DNA from 2 places in the Plantibacter sp. CFBP 8798 genome. Region 2 is predicted to be linked to the other one. Evidence: riboswitches for the same ligand, from Rfam matches in the RefSeq annotation. Region 2 holds a riboswitch; the other holds the start of a gene.
What was found. Region 2 has a riboswitch for thiamine pyrophosphate ahead of thiM (hydroxyethylthiazole kinase). Riboswitches for the same ligand answer to the same signal wherever they lie in the genome.
Positions count from the first base shown of each region.

Region 1 (4,642 bases), on a different contig from region 2:
ATGCTGGTCGAGTACGGCAGCCAGGTCGTGATCGGCACGAGCGCACCGTAGGAGACGAGCACCACGGCCACGAGGACGAGGCGCGGAACGGAGCGGAGACGTCCGTCGGCCAGGAAGAACCCGAACTGCTGCAGCAGCGGCCAGACGAACACCAGGTTGACGAGACCGATGCCCAGGAGACCGGTCGAGTAACGGACGACGTCGACGAGGATCACGCCGGCCAGCAGTGCCGCACAGGTCAGGAAGGGGTGGCGGTCGTGGCAGGTGGCGAGGAACGGGGCGACCGCCTGGCACAGCAGGTAGGCGGCCAGGAACCAGAGCGGGGAGCCGACGCCTGCGGCGACGGCCTCGATGATGGCCGGGTCGACACCGAGCGCCCCGGCGAGCCACAGCCCCGCGGCGAGGAAGAGCAGGACCGGGATCGTCGGCAGGGCGAGTCGGAACACCCGGGACCGGAGGAAGTCGCTGGTCCCGCCACCACGTCGGACGGTGCTGCGCCAGCCGGTGATCGTCGCGAAGCCGCCAACGATGAAGAACAGCGGCATGATCTGGCCGAACCAGGTACCCGTGTCGAACCACGACTGCTGCTCGAGCGCTCGGGAGATGCCGATCGTGCCGTCCGGCTCGACGGCCACCGCGACCATCAGGAGGTGGACGATGACGACCGTCACGACGCACGCGACGCGCACGAGGTCGAGGGCGAGGTCCCGCCCGGAGAGGTCTGGGACCGCCGGGGCCGACCCGGTCCGCGTTCGCGTGCTCATCGCCGGACAGCCTAGCGTCGCCGGGCCCTCCCGCCTCGGCCCTTGTGGAGAGCGTGTCGGAGGCGACTGAGACAATGGAGGCATGAGTCGGCAGGATGGAGCGTCGCGTCGCGTCTCGGCGCACGATGCCGACGACAGCGGTACCCCCATCCTCCACGTCGACATGGACGCGTTCTTTGTCTCGGTCGAGCTCTTGGAACGGCCCGAGCTGCGCGGTCTGCCGATCATCGTGGGGAACAAGGAGGGGCGGTCGGTCGTCACCTCCGCCAGTTACGAGGCTCGCCGGTACGGCGTGCGAGCGGCGATGCCGGTGTCCCAGGCGATGCGCCTCTGTCCGAGCGCCGTCGTGTTGCCACCCCACCACGGCAGGTACCGCGAGTACTCCGACCGGGTGATGGAGGTCTTCGAGTCGGTCACGCCGCTCGTCGAGCCGCTGAGCATCGACGAGGCCTTCCTCGACGTGTCCGGCGCGGTCCGGTTGCTCGGGAGCCCACGGACGATCGCCGCGCTCGTGAAGCAACGGGTCCTCGACGCGACCGGTCTGCCGTGCTCGGTCGGCTTGGCATCGACGAAGTACGTCGCGAAGCTCGCCTCCGGCCTGTCGAAGCCCGACGGCCTGCTGGTCGTGCCCGCCGACGAGACCCTGGCGTTCCTCCACCCGTTGCCGGTCGGCGCGCTGTGGGGTGTCGGTGGTCGGACGGAGGAGCAGCTGACGAACCGGGGCATCCGGACCATCGGTCAGCTCGCCTCCACCCCGCTGTCGATGCTCCAGCGCGCGGTCGGTGAGGCCTCCGGTCGCCGACTCCTCGAGCTCGCGAACGGGATCGATCCGCGCGGCATCGAGCTGGCACGACGCGAGAAGAGCGTCAGCCACGAGGTGACCTTCCCGACGGACGTCTCCGACCCGACCATCCTCAAGCGCGAGCTGCTGAACCTCGCCGGTCTCGTCGCGATCCGGCTCCGGAAGGGCGGCTACGCCGGCCGGACGATCAGCATCCGTGTCCGCTATGCGGACTTCAGCGTCATCACCCGGTCGCGCACCATCGGCGAGGCCACGAACGTCGGGCGTCGGGTCTACGACGAGGCGGCGTCGCTGTTCGACGACCTCGATCGCGGCGGACGCCTCGTGCGCCTCGTCGGGGTGAAGGTGGACCAGCTCGTCCCCGCCGATGAGGCCGGTGCCGGGCTCTGGGACCCGGACGAGGAGTGGCGTGAAGCCGAGCAGACGATCGACCGGGTCGCGAGCCGGTTCGGCGATCTCGCGATCGCTCCCGCCTCCCTCCTCGGCAAGCCGAGGCGTCGCGGACTCGGCAGTCGCGGAGACTCGCAGGGTGCTGGGAGCACGGATCAACCCCTTGGACCGGTGGATACCGAGCGGTAGCCTCGCGGTATGACGAATCTCGTGGAGAAGCTGGCAGAACAGGCGAAGGGGCTCGGCGTGTCCGCAGCCTACGGGGAGCAGCAGGACGTCGACGGCACGAAGCTCGTGCCCGTCGCGCTGACGTACTACGGCTTCGGCGGCGGCTCCGAGGGCGACGGCGACGACGCCCCGAGCGGCGGTGGCGGTGGCGGCGTCTCGATCCCGGTCGGTGCCTACATCAAGACCGACGAGGGTCTCCGTTTCGACCCGAACCTCATCTCGCTCATCGCCGTCGCGATCCCGTTCATCTGGGTGAGCGGCAAGGCACTGGCCGGCCTCATCAAGGCCCTCAAGAAGTAGCCCTCCCCGTCGAACCCCTGTCGTGCGACTGCGTACGGCAGGGGTTAGACTCGTGCCACCACGGGAGTCCGGTGAACCGGGCTGAGAGGAAGGTATTCGCCTTCGACCGTCGAACCTGATCTGGATCATGCCAGCGCAGGGAGACCATTTCTCGCTATCCCGTGCTCTTTTCCGTCTACAGGAAGGGCACGTATCGTGTCAGCATCGACCAAGATCTCACCCTCTGAACGCGCTGCGTCGCGGACCTTGCGCTGGAGGGTCGTCGACATCGTCGTGGTCGCCGTGCTCGGCGTCGCGACCGGCCTCATCTTCTGGGCGTGGAACACGCTCGGATCACTCTGGTACGCGGGTGCCAGCGCCGTCACGCCCGGTTTCGGCGGGATCGCCGTCGGGATCTGGCTCCTCGGCGGGGTGCTCGGCGGACTCATCATCCGGAAGCCCGGCGCAGCACTCCTCGTCGAGACCATCGGTGCGATCGTCTCCGCCCTCATCGGCAACGCATGGGGCGTCACGACGGTGTACTCCGGCCTCGCTCAGGGCCTCGGTGCTGAGCTGGTGTTCGCGGCGCTCGCGTACAAGCGCTTCGGCCTCGTTCCGGCGATCCTCGCCGGCGCCGGCGCCGGGGCCGGCGCGTGGCTCCTCGAGCTCGTGATGTCGGGCAACCTCGAGAAGGGTGTCGAGTTCAACGCGATCTACCTCGGTTCGCTGCTCGTCTCGGGCGCGATCCTCGCCGGTGTCGTCGGCTGGGCACTCGTCAGGGCACTCGCGTCGACCGGAGCGCTCAGTCGGTTCGCGTCGGGGCGGGACGCTCGGCGCGAGGTCTGATCGTGCCGGGAGCGGCTGGGACCGGTCCGGCGCGCGTCGTCGCGCGGGACTGGGGGTGGCGTCATGCCGGTCGGAAGGCCTGGGCGGTGCGCGACCTCGACCTCGTGATCGAACCGGGCGAGCGGGTCCTCCTCCTGGGGGCGTCCGGTGCCGGCAAGTCGACGCTGATCCACGCACTGGCCGGCGTCCTCGGCGGTGCGGACGAGGGGGAGTCCCACGGCTCGCTCCTCGTGGACGGCGTTCCGCCTGAACGAGCGAGGGGTCGCATCGGGCTCGTGCTGCAGGATCCCGATTCGCAGGTGATCCTGTCCAAGGTCGGCGACGACGTCGCCTTCGGCTGCGAGAACCTCGGCGTCGAGCGCGAGGAGATCTGGCGCCGCGTCGACGCCTCGCTGGAGGCCGTCGGACTGGACCTGCCGCTGGACCACTCGACCTCGGCGCTGTCCGGGGGTCAGAAACAGCGGCTGGCCCTCGCCGGCGTACTCGCCATGCACCCCTCGCTCCTCCTGCTCGACGAACCGACCGCGAACCTCGACCCGGCCGGGGTGGCCGAGGTGCGGGACGCCGTCGCTCGGCTGGTCGATGACGGTTCGTCCACCCTGGTCGTCATCGAACACCGCGTCGACGTCTGGCGCGAGCTGATGACCAGGGTCGTCGTGCTCGACGCCGACGGCGGTGTCCTCGCCGACGGGCCACCCGACCTCGTCCTCGACGACGTCGGGCAGCGCCTGGCCGATGCGGGTGTCTGGGTGCCGGGCATCCCGCTGGGGTTGGCCCCTCGTCCGGTGTCCGGCCCATCAGCGGCGGTCATCACGACCGACGACCTGGCGATCGGTCGAACGCGGAAGCAGCCGGTGCAGGAGCACCTGGGGCTCGCGGTGCCCGAGGGCGCGGCGACCGTCATCGTCGGCCCCAACGGCGCGGGGAAGTCCACGCTCGCGCTCACGCTGGCGGGACTGCTGCCGGAGATCACGGGGACGGTGACCGCCGCTCCGCAGCTCGCCGGCAGGCTGGGATCCCGGCCGATCCGCTGGAAGTCCACCGAGTTGCTCACACGCATCGGGACGGTCTTTCAGGATCCCGAGCACCAGTTCGTCTCATCGACCGTGCGGAACGAGCTCGGTGTCGGCCTGCAGGCCCTCCGCTGGTCCCGGACCGCCATCGACGAGCGGGTCTCCGAGATCCTCGAGGCGCTCGGTCTCGGTCGTCTTGCCGAGGCGAACCCGTTCAGCCTCTCGGGCGGTCAGAAGCGCCGGTTGTCGGTGGCCACCGTCCTCGCCGCCCGGCCGGCGGTCATGGTCCTCGACGAACCGACGTTCGGGCAGGATCGACG
Region 1 is NZ_JACYTS010000002.1:669,958-674,599, reverse strand. Features, by position in the region: gene IFU30_RS10190 (acyltransferase family protein) at 1-764, opposite strand, end outside; gene dinB (DNA polymerase IV) at 847-2,145, shown strand; gene IFU30_RS10180 (hypothetical protein) at 2,155-2,484, shown strand; TPP riboswitch at 2,535-2,643, shown strand; gene IFU30_RS10175 (ECF transporter S component) at 2,680-3,309, shown strand; gene IFU30_RS10170 (ABC transporter ATP-binding protein) at 3,396-4,642, shown strand, end outside.
Region 1: it holds a riboswitch for thiamine pyrophosphate, as region 2 does, so the genes downstream of both, IFU30_RS10175 (ECF transporter S component) here and thiM (hydroxyethylthiazole kinase) in region 2, are expected to answer to the same signal.

Region 2 (4,642 bases):
CGAGTAGGCCCGCAGGTAGATCGCGTCCTGCTGCAGGTACCAGGCGAACCGGGCCGGATCGAGGGTGCCGTTCGCGAGCGTCGTCACGAACGGCAGGTGGTCGATCCGGTCCCGCAGCTGGGCGATGTCCTCCCACCAGCCCGTGAGGATGCCGGCGCCGTCCTGCCGACCCGAGGTCATCCCGGCCGACGCCCACAGCTCGGCGAAGTGGTTGATCGGGCCGTTGCCCGAGCCGACCTCGAGCGAATCCCCGTGCCGGAGGCTCGACGTGAGCCACGCCTTCGCCTCGCCGAGGGCCTCGGTCCAGGATCCCGAACGGGCGACGAGGGTGGCCATCGCGCTCGACAGGGAGCACCCGGTTCCGTGGGTGTTCCGCGTGTCGACTCGAAGACCGTCGAACTCGACGAGTGATCGGTCGTCGCCCAGACCACCGGTGGCGTCGACGAGCGCATCCGGGCACGCGGTCGTCCCCGTCAGGTGCCCGCCCTTCACGAGCACGATCACGCCCGCCTGCGCCGAGACCCGTTCCGCCTGGGCGAGTGCGTCGGCCCAGCTCGTCGCCACCGGCTCGTCCGCGAGGACGGCGAGCTCCGGCAGGTTCGGGGTCAGGAGGTCGACGTGTGGCAGGAGCGCGCGCATGGCCGCTTCGGCGTCGCGGTGGAGGAGGCGGTCCCCGCTCGTCGCGACCATCACCGGGTCGAGGACGACGGGTCCGGTCACGGTCTCCTGCAGCCAGGTCGACACGGTGTCGATGATCGCGACGTCGCCCAGCATCCCGATCTTGACCGCGTCGATCACCACGTCGTCCGCGACCGCGTCCAACTGCTCGCGGAGGAACCCGACGGGCGGGGTGTGCACGGATCGGACGCCCCGGGTGTTCTGCGCGACGAGCGCGGTGACGACCGCCATGCCGTATCCGCCGTTCGCGGCGATGCTCTTGAGGTCGGCCTGGATCCCGGCACCGCCGGTCGGGTCGGTCCCGGCGATGCTGAGCACCCGCGGTGTGTCCCGGACCGCGACAGGTCGTCGACCGCGCACCCGGTCCGAGCTCGACGACTCCGGCGTCGTCGTCTGCTCCGCGGCACTCATGCCGAGACCTCGGTCCAGGCGCTGCGGAACGCCCGGGCGGCGGCCGCCGGATCGTCGGCGGCGCAGATGGCGGAGACGACGGCGAGACCAGCGGCACCGGCAGCGTGGAGCTCGACCGTGTCCTCCAGTGACACCCCACCGATCGCGACGCACGGGAGCGGGGTCGCGGCGGCGATCGCGGCGAACCCCTCCATGCCCAGCGGCTCCGGGTGGTCCGGCTTGGTCGTCGTCGGGCGGATGACGCCGACACCGAGGTAGTCGACGGCCCCGGGAGGCAGCGCTGCGACCGCGTCGAGGTGCGCCGGGGTGTTCGCCGTCAGCCCCACGACGGCGGCCTGCCCCACGATGCGGCGCACGGCGTCGACCGGGAGATCGCTCTGACCCACGTGGACGCCGTGGACGACGGCACCGGCGGAACGGGCGGCGAGGAACACGTCCACCCGGTCGTCGACGAGGAGCAGCGCCCGCCCGGCGACGACCTCCGCCGCACGCACGGTCAGGTCGAACAGCTCTCGCGCCGATGCGGTCTTCTCCCGCAGCTGAACTGCGGTCACCCCGCCGTCGACAGCTCGGCGTACGACGTCGAGGACACCGCGATCCCCGCTGGCCGGAGCATCCGTGACGAGGTAGGTGGCGATACCGCGGCGCACGAGCTCGGCGTGCGAACGGGCCGCGAGGACCAGGTCCGCGGTGGTCGAGGCGCTCACGCGATCACCGCCAGGCTGCGGACGGTGTCGGCATCGAGGAGGTGGAGGCGGTCGAGGAAGGCGGGAGCGAAGGAGCCGGGTCCACGGCTCTCCGCGGCCGCCAGCTGCGCGGCGACCGTGTACGCGGTGGTCGCCGCGAGCGTCGTCAGCAGCCGGTCCTCGTCGAGTGACGCGAAGGCGGCGAGTACGGCACCGAGGGCACAGCCACCGCCCGTCACGAGGGTGAGCCAGGCATGTCCGTTCGAGCAGCGGACGATGCGCTCACCGTCGGTGATGACGTCTGTCGGCCCGGAGATCGCGACGACGGCACCCGAGGAGCGGGCGATCGCGGTGGCCGCCTCGATCGCGCTGTCGACCGAGTCGGTGCTGTCGACGCCGCGACCGCCGGCGCCCAGTCCGGCGAGCGCGATGATCTCGCTGGCGTTGCCGCGCACGATCGTCGGCCGGAGGGCGAGGAGTTCGGTGGCGAGCGCCGTGCGCACCGGCAGGAAGCCGACGGCGACGGGGTCGAGCACCCATGGAGTGCCGGCCTCGTTCGCGGCGGTGGCGGCCTCGACCATGGCCTCGCGCTGCTCAGCCTGCGGCGTCCCGAGGTTGAGGAGCACGCCGGAGGCGATGCGGGCGAACGGTCCGGCCTCGGTGGGGAGGTCGGTCATCGCCGGGGCGGCGCCGATGGCGAGCAGGACGTTCGCGGTGAAGTTCGTCACCACGGCGTTCGTGATCGATTGGACGAGCGGCGTGCGCTCGCGCAGGCGGTCGAGGAGGTCCCCGGACGCGCTCGCGAACTCGCCGACGGACGAGTCGTCGGTGGACGGGTGGGCAGACTGCTGCGGTGTGCGAATGCTCATTCGCGACATCCCTTCGCTCGGACTAACGAGATCAGGTTCGACGGGTGTGTTCTCAGCCGATCGTCGTGGGATCGGCACCCCGTGTCACTCGCGACCACCCTAGCGGGTCGGCCCGGCTTCCGGTCCAGCGGGCGGGCGAGGATGATGGAGGGATGGACTTCTTCGAGCTGGTTACCATCGTCTTCGAGGTCGCCGGTGTCGGGGCGATGGTCGTGGGCTTCGTGATCGCCGTCAGCCTCTCGGCCCGCCTGTGGTGGAGCACGCGCGACGGCGCACGGGCCTTCCGGATGCTGCGGGAGACGATCGGTTCGGTCATCCTGCTCGGGCTGGAGATCCTCGTGGCCGCCGACCTCGTGAAGACGGTCACGTCGACGCCCTCGCTGACCGACGCACTCGTCCTCGCGATCATCGTCGTCATCCGCACCCTGCTGAGCTTCTCGCTACAGATCGAGATCGAGGGCACCCTCCCCTGGAAGCGCCTGGCGACGACCGGCCCGCAGCTGTTCGACCGTGCCGTCAAGCGCGGCGGCGAACGCACCCGACGTCGCGCCGAGGAGCAGGACGCCTCGGCCCAGGACCTCGAGCCGTCCGACGCGGCACCGGCGCCGACCGTCACGACGCAGGCCGTCCCCGACGATGAGGACGGCTTCCCCGAGCTCCGCAGTCGCAGCTAGTGCTGTGCGGCTAGCGTGCCGCGGAGGTCGCCCAGGTGTCGCGGATGAGGTCGGGCAGCAGGCGCATGTCGTCGAAGACGTGGGTGCCGTCGCCGACGAGCCGCTCGGCGGGCGTCATGCCACCGGCGTAGGCGTACACCGTCATGCCGGCCGCGCGGGCAGCCAGGACGCCGACGACGCTGTCCTCGATGACCGCGCATCGCTCGGGGGCCGTGTCGAAGTCGGCGGCGGCGTGCAGGAAGAGGTCGGGTGCGGGCTTGCCGACGGCGACGTCGGTCGCGCTGAAGATGCGCCCGTCGAAGCGGTCGTGGATGCCCACCTGCCCGAGGTTGCGGACGACGTCGTGCAGCATCCCGTTCGAGGCGACGCACAGCGGCACCCCGGTCGCAGCGATACCGTCGAGCGCGTCGACGACCCCGTCGACCGCCTCGAGCTCACGTTCGCAGATGCCGCGGAACATATCACTCCAGCGCTGGATCCAGTCGGCCTCGAGCGGCTTCCCGAGCCGCTGCTCGACGAGCGTCGCGTAGGTCTCGAGCGAGGCGCCGACGAAGAGCTCCCGCACCTCGGCCTCGGTGTAGTCGCCGCCGACCTCGTTGAGCAGCTGGAGGTTCACCCGGACGGAGATGCGTTCCGTGTCGACGAGCGTCCCGTCGCAGTCGAAGATGACGAGGTCCGGATAGTCGACTGGCATGCTCCGAGCCTAAACGACACCGCCTGCGCCGTGGCCGTGTGCCCTCCGGCGGCGACCTCCGACGACGGTCGGCGTCATGGTCAGCGGGCCGCGCGGACGCCCTGTCGCTGCCAGGTGACGACCATGCGTCGCGCATACTGGGTCGCCGCGACGAAGTGGCCGAGGAGTCCGAGGAGGATCGCGACGAAGCCGACCCCGCCGAAGACCCGGTAGAGCGCCGACGCAGGATCCCCGCCGCCGAGCGCGAGGCCGATGAGCAGCGCGAAGAAGCCGACGAAGAGGAACACCGTCCGGATCTTGCCGGCGATGCTCACCGGCACCTCCGGCGTCCCGCGGAACGCGACGACGGCGACGAACGCGAGCAGGAGGTCGGGGACGATCATGACCACGAACACCTGCCACGGGATGATCTGCGCGATGGCGAACGATGCGGCGACCACGACCACGGTCAGGCGGTCGGCGACCCCGTCGAGCCAGGTGCCGAGCGCTGAGACCGTGCCCATGCGGCGCGCGATCTGTCCGTCGGCGACGTCGCTCAGGAACACCACCGCACCGACGACGAGCGCAGCCCAGTAGGAGCCGGTGATCACGAGGGCGGCGAACACCGGGAGCAGGACGATACGTCCCGCC
Region 2 is NZ_JACYTS010000003.1:710,015-714,656, forward strand. Features, by position in the region: gene IFU30_RS15895 (bifunctional hydroxymethylpyrimidine kinase/phosphomethylpyrimidine kinase) at 1-1,089, opposite strand, end outside; gene thiE (thiamine phosphate synthase) at 1,086-1,796, opposite strand; gene thiM (hydroxyethylthiazole kinase) at 1,793-2,644, opposite strand; TPP riboswitch at 2,636-2,736, opposite strand; gene IFU30_RS15910 (DUF1622 domain-containing protein) at 2,797-3,318, shown strand; gene IFU30_RS15915 (HAD family hydrolase) at 3,329-4,012, opposite strand; gene IFU30_RS15920 (CDP-alcohol phosphatidyltransferase family protein) at 4,093-4,642, opposite strand, start outside.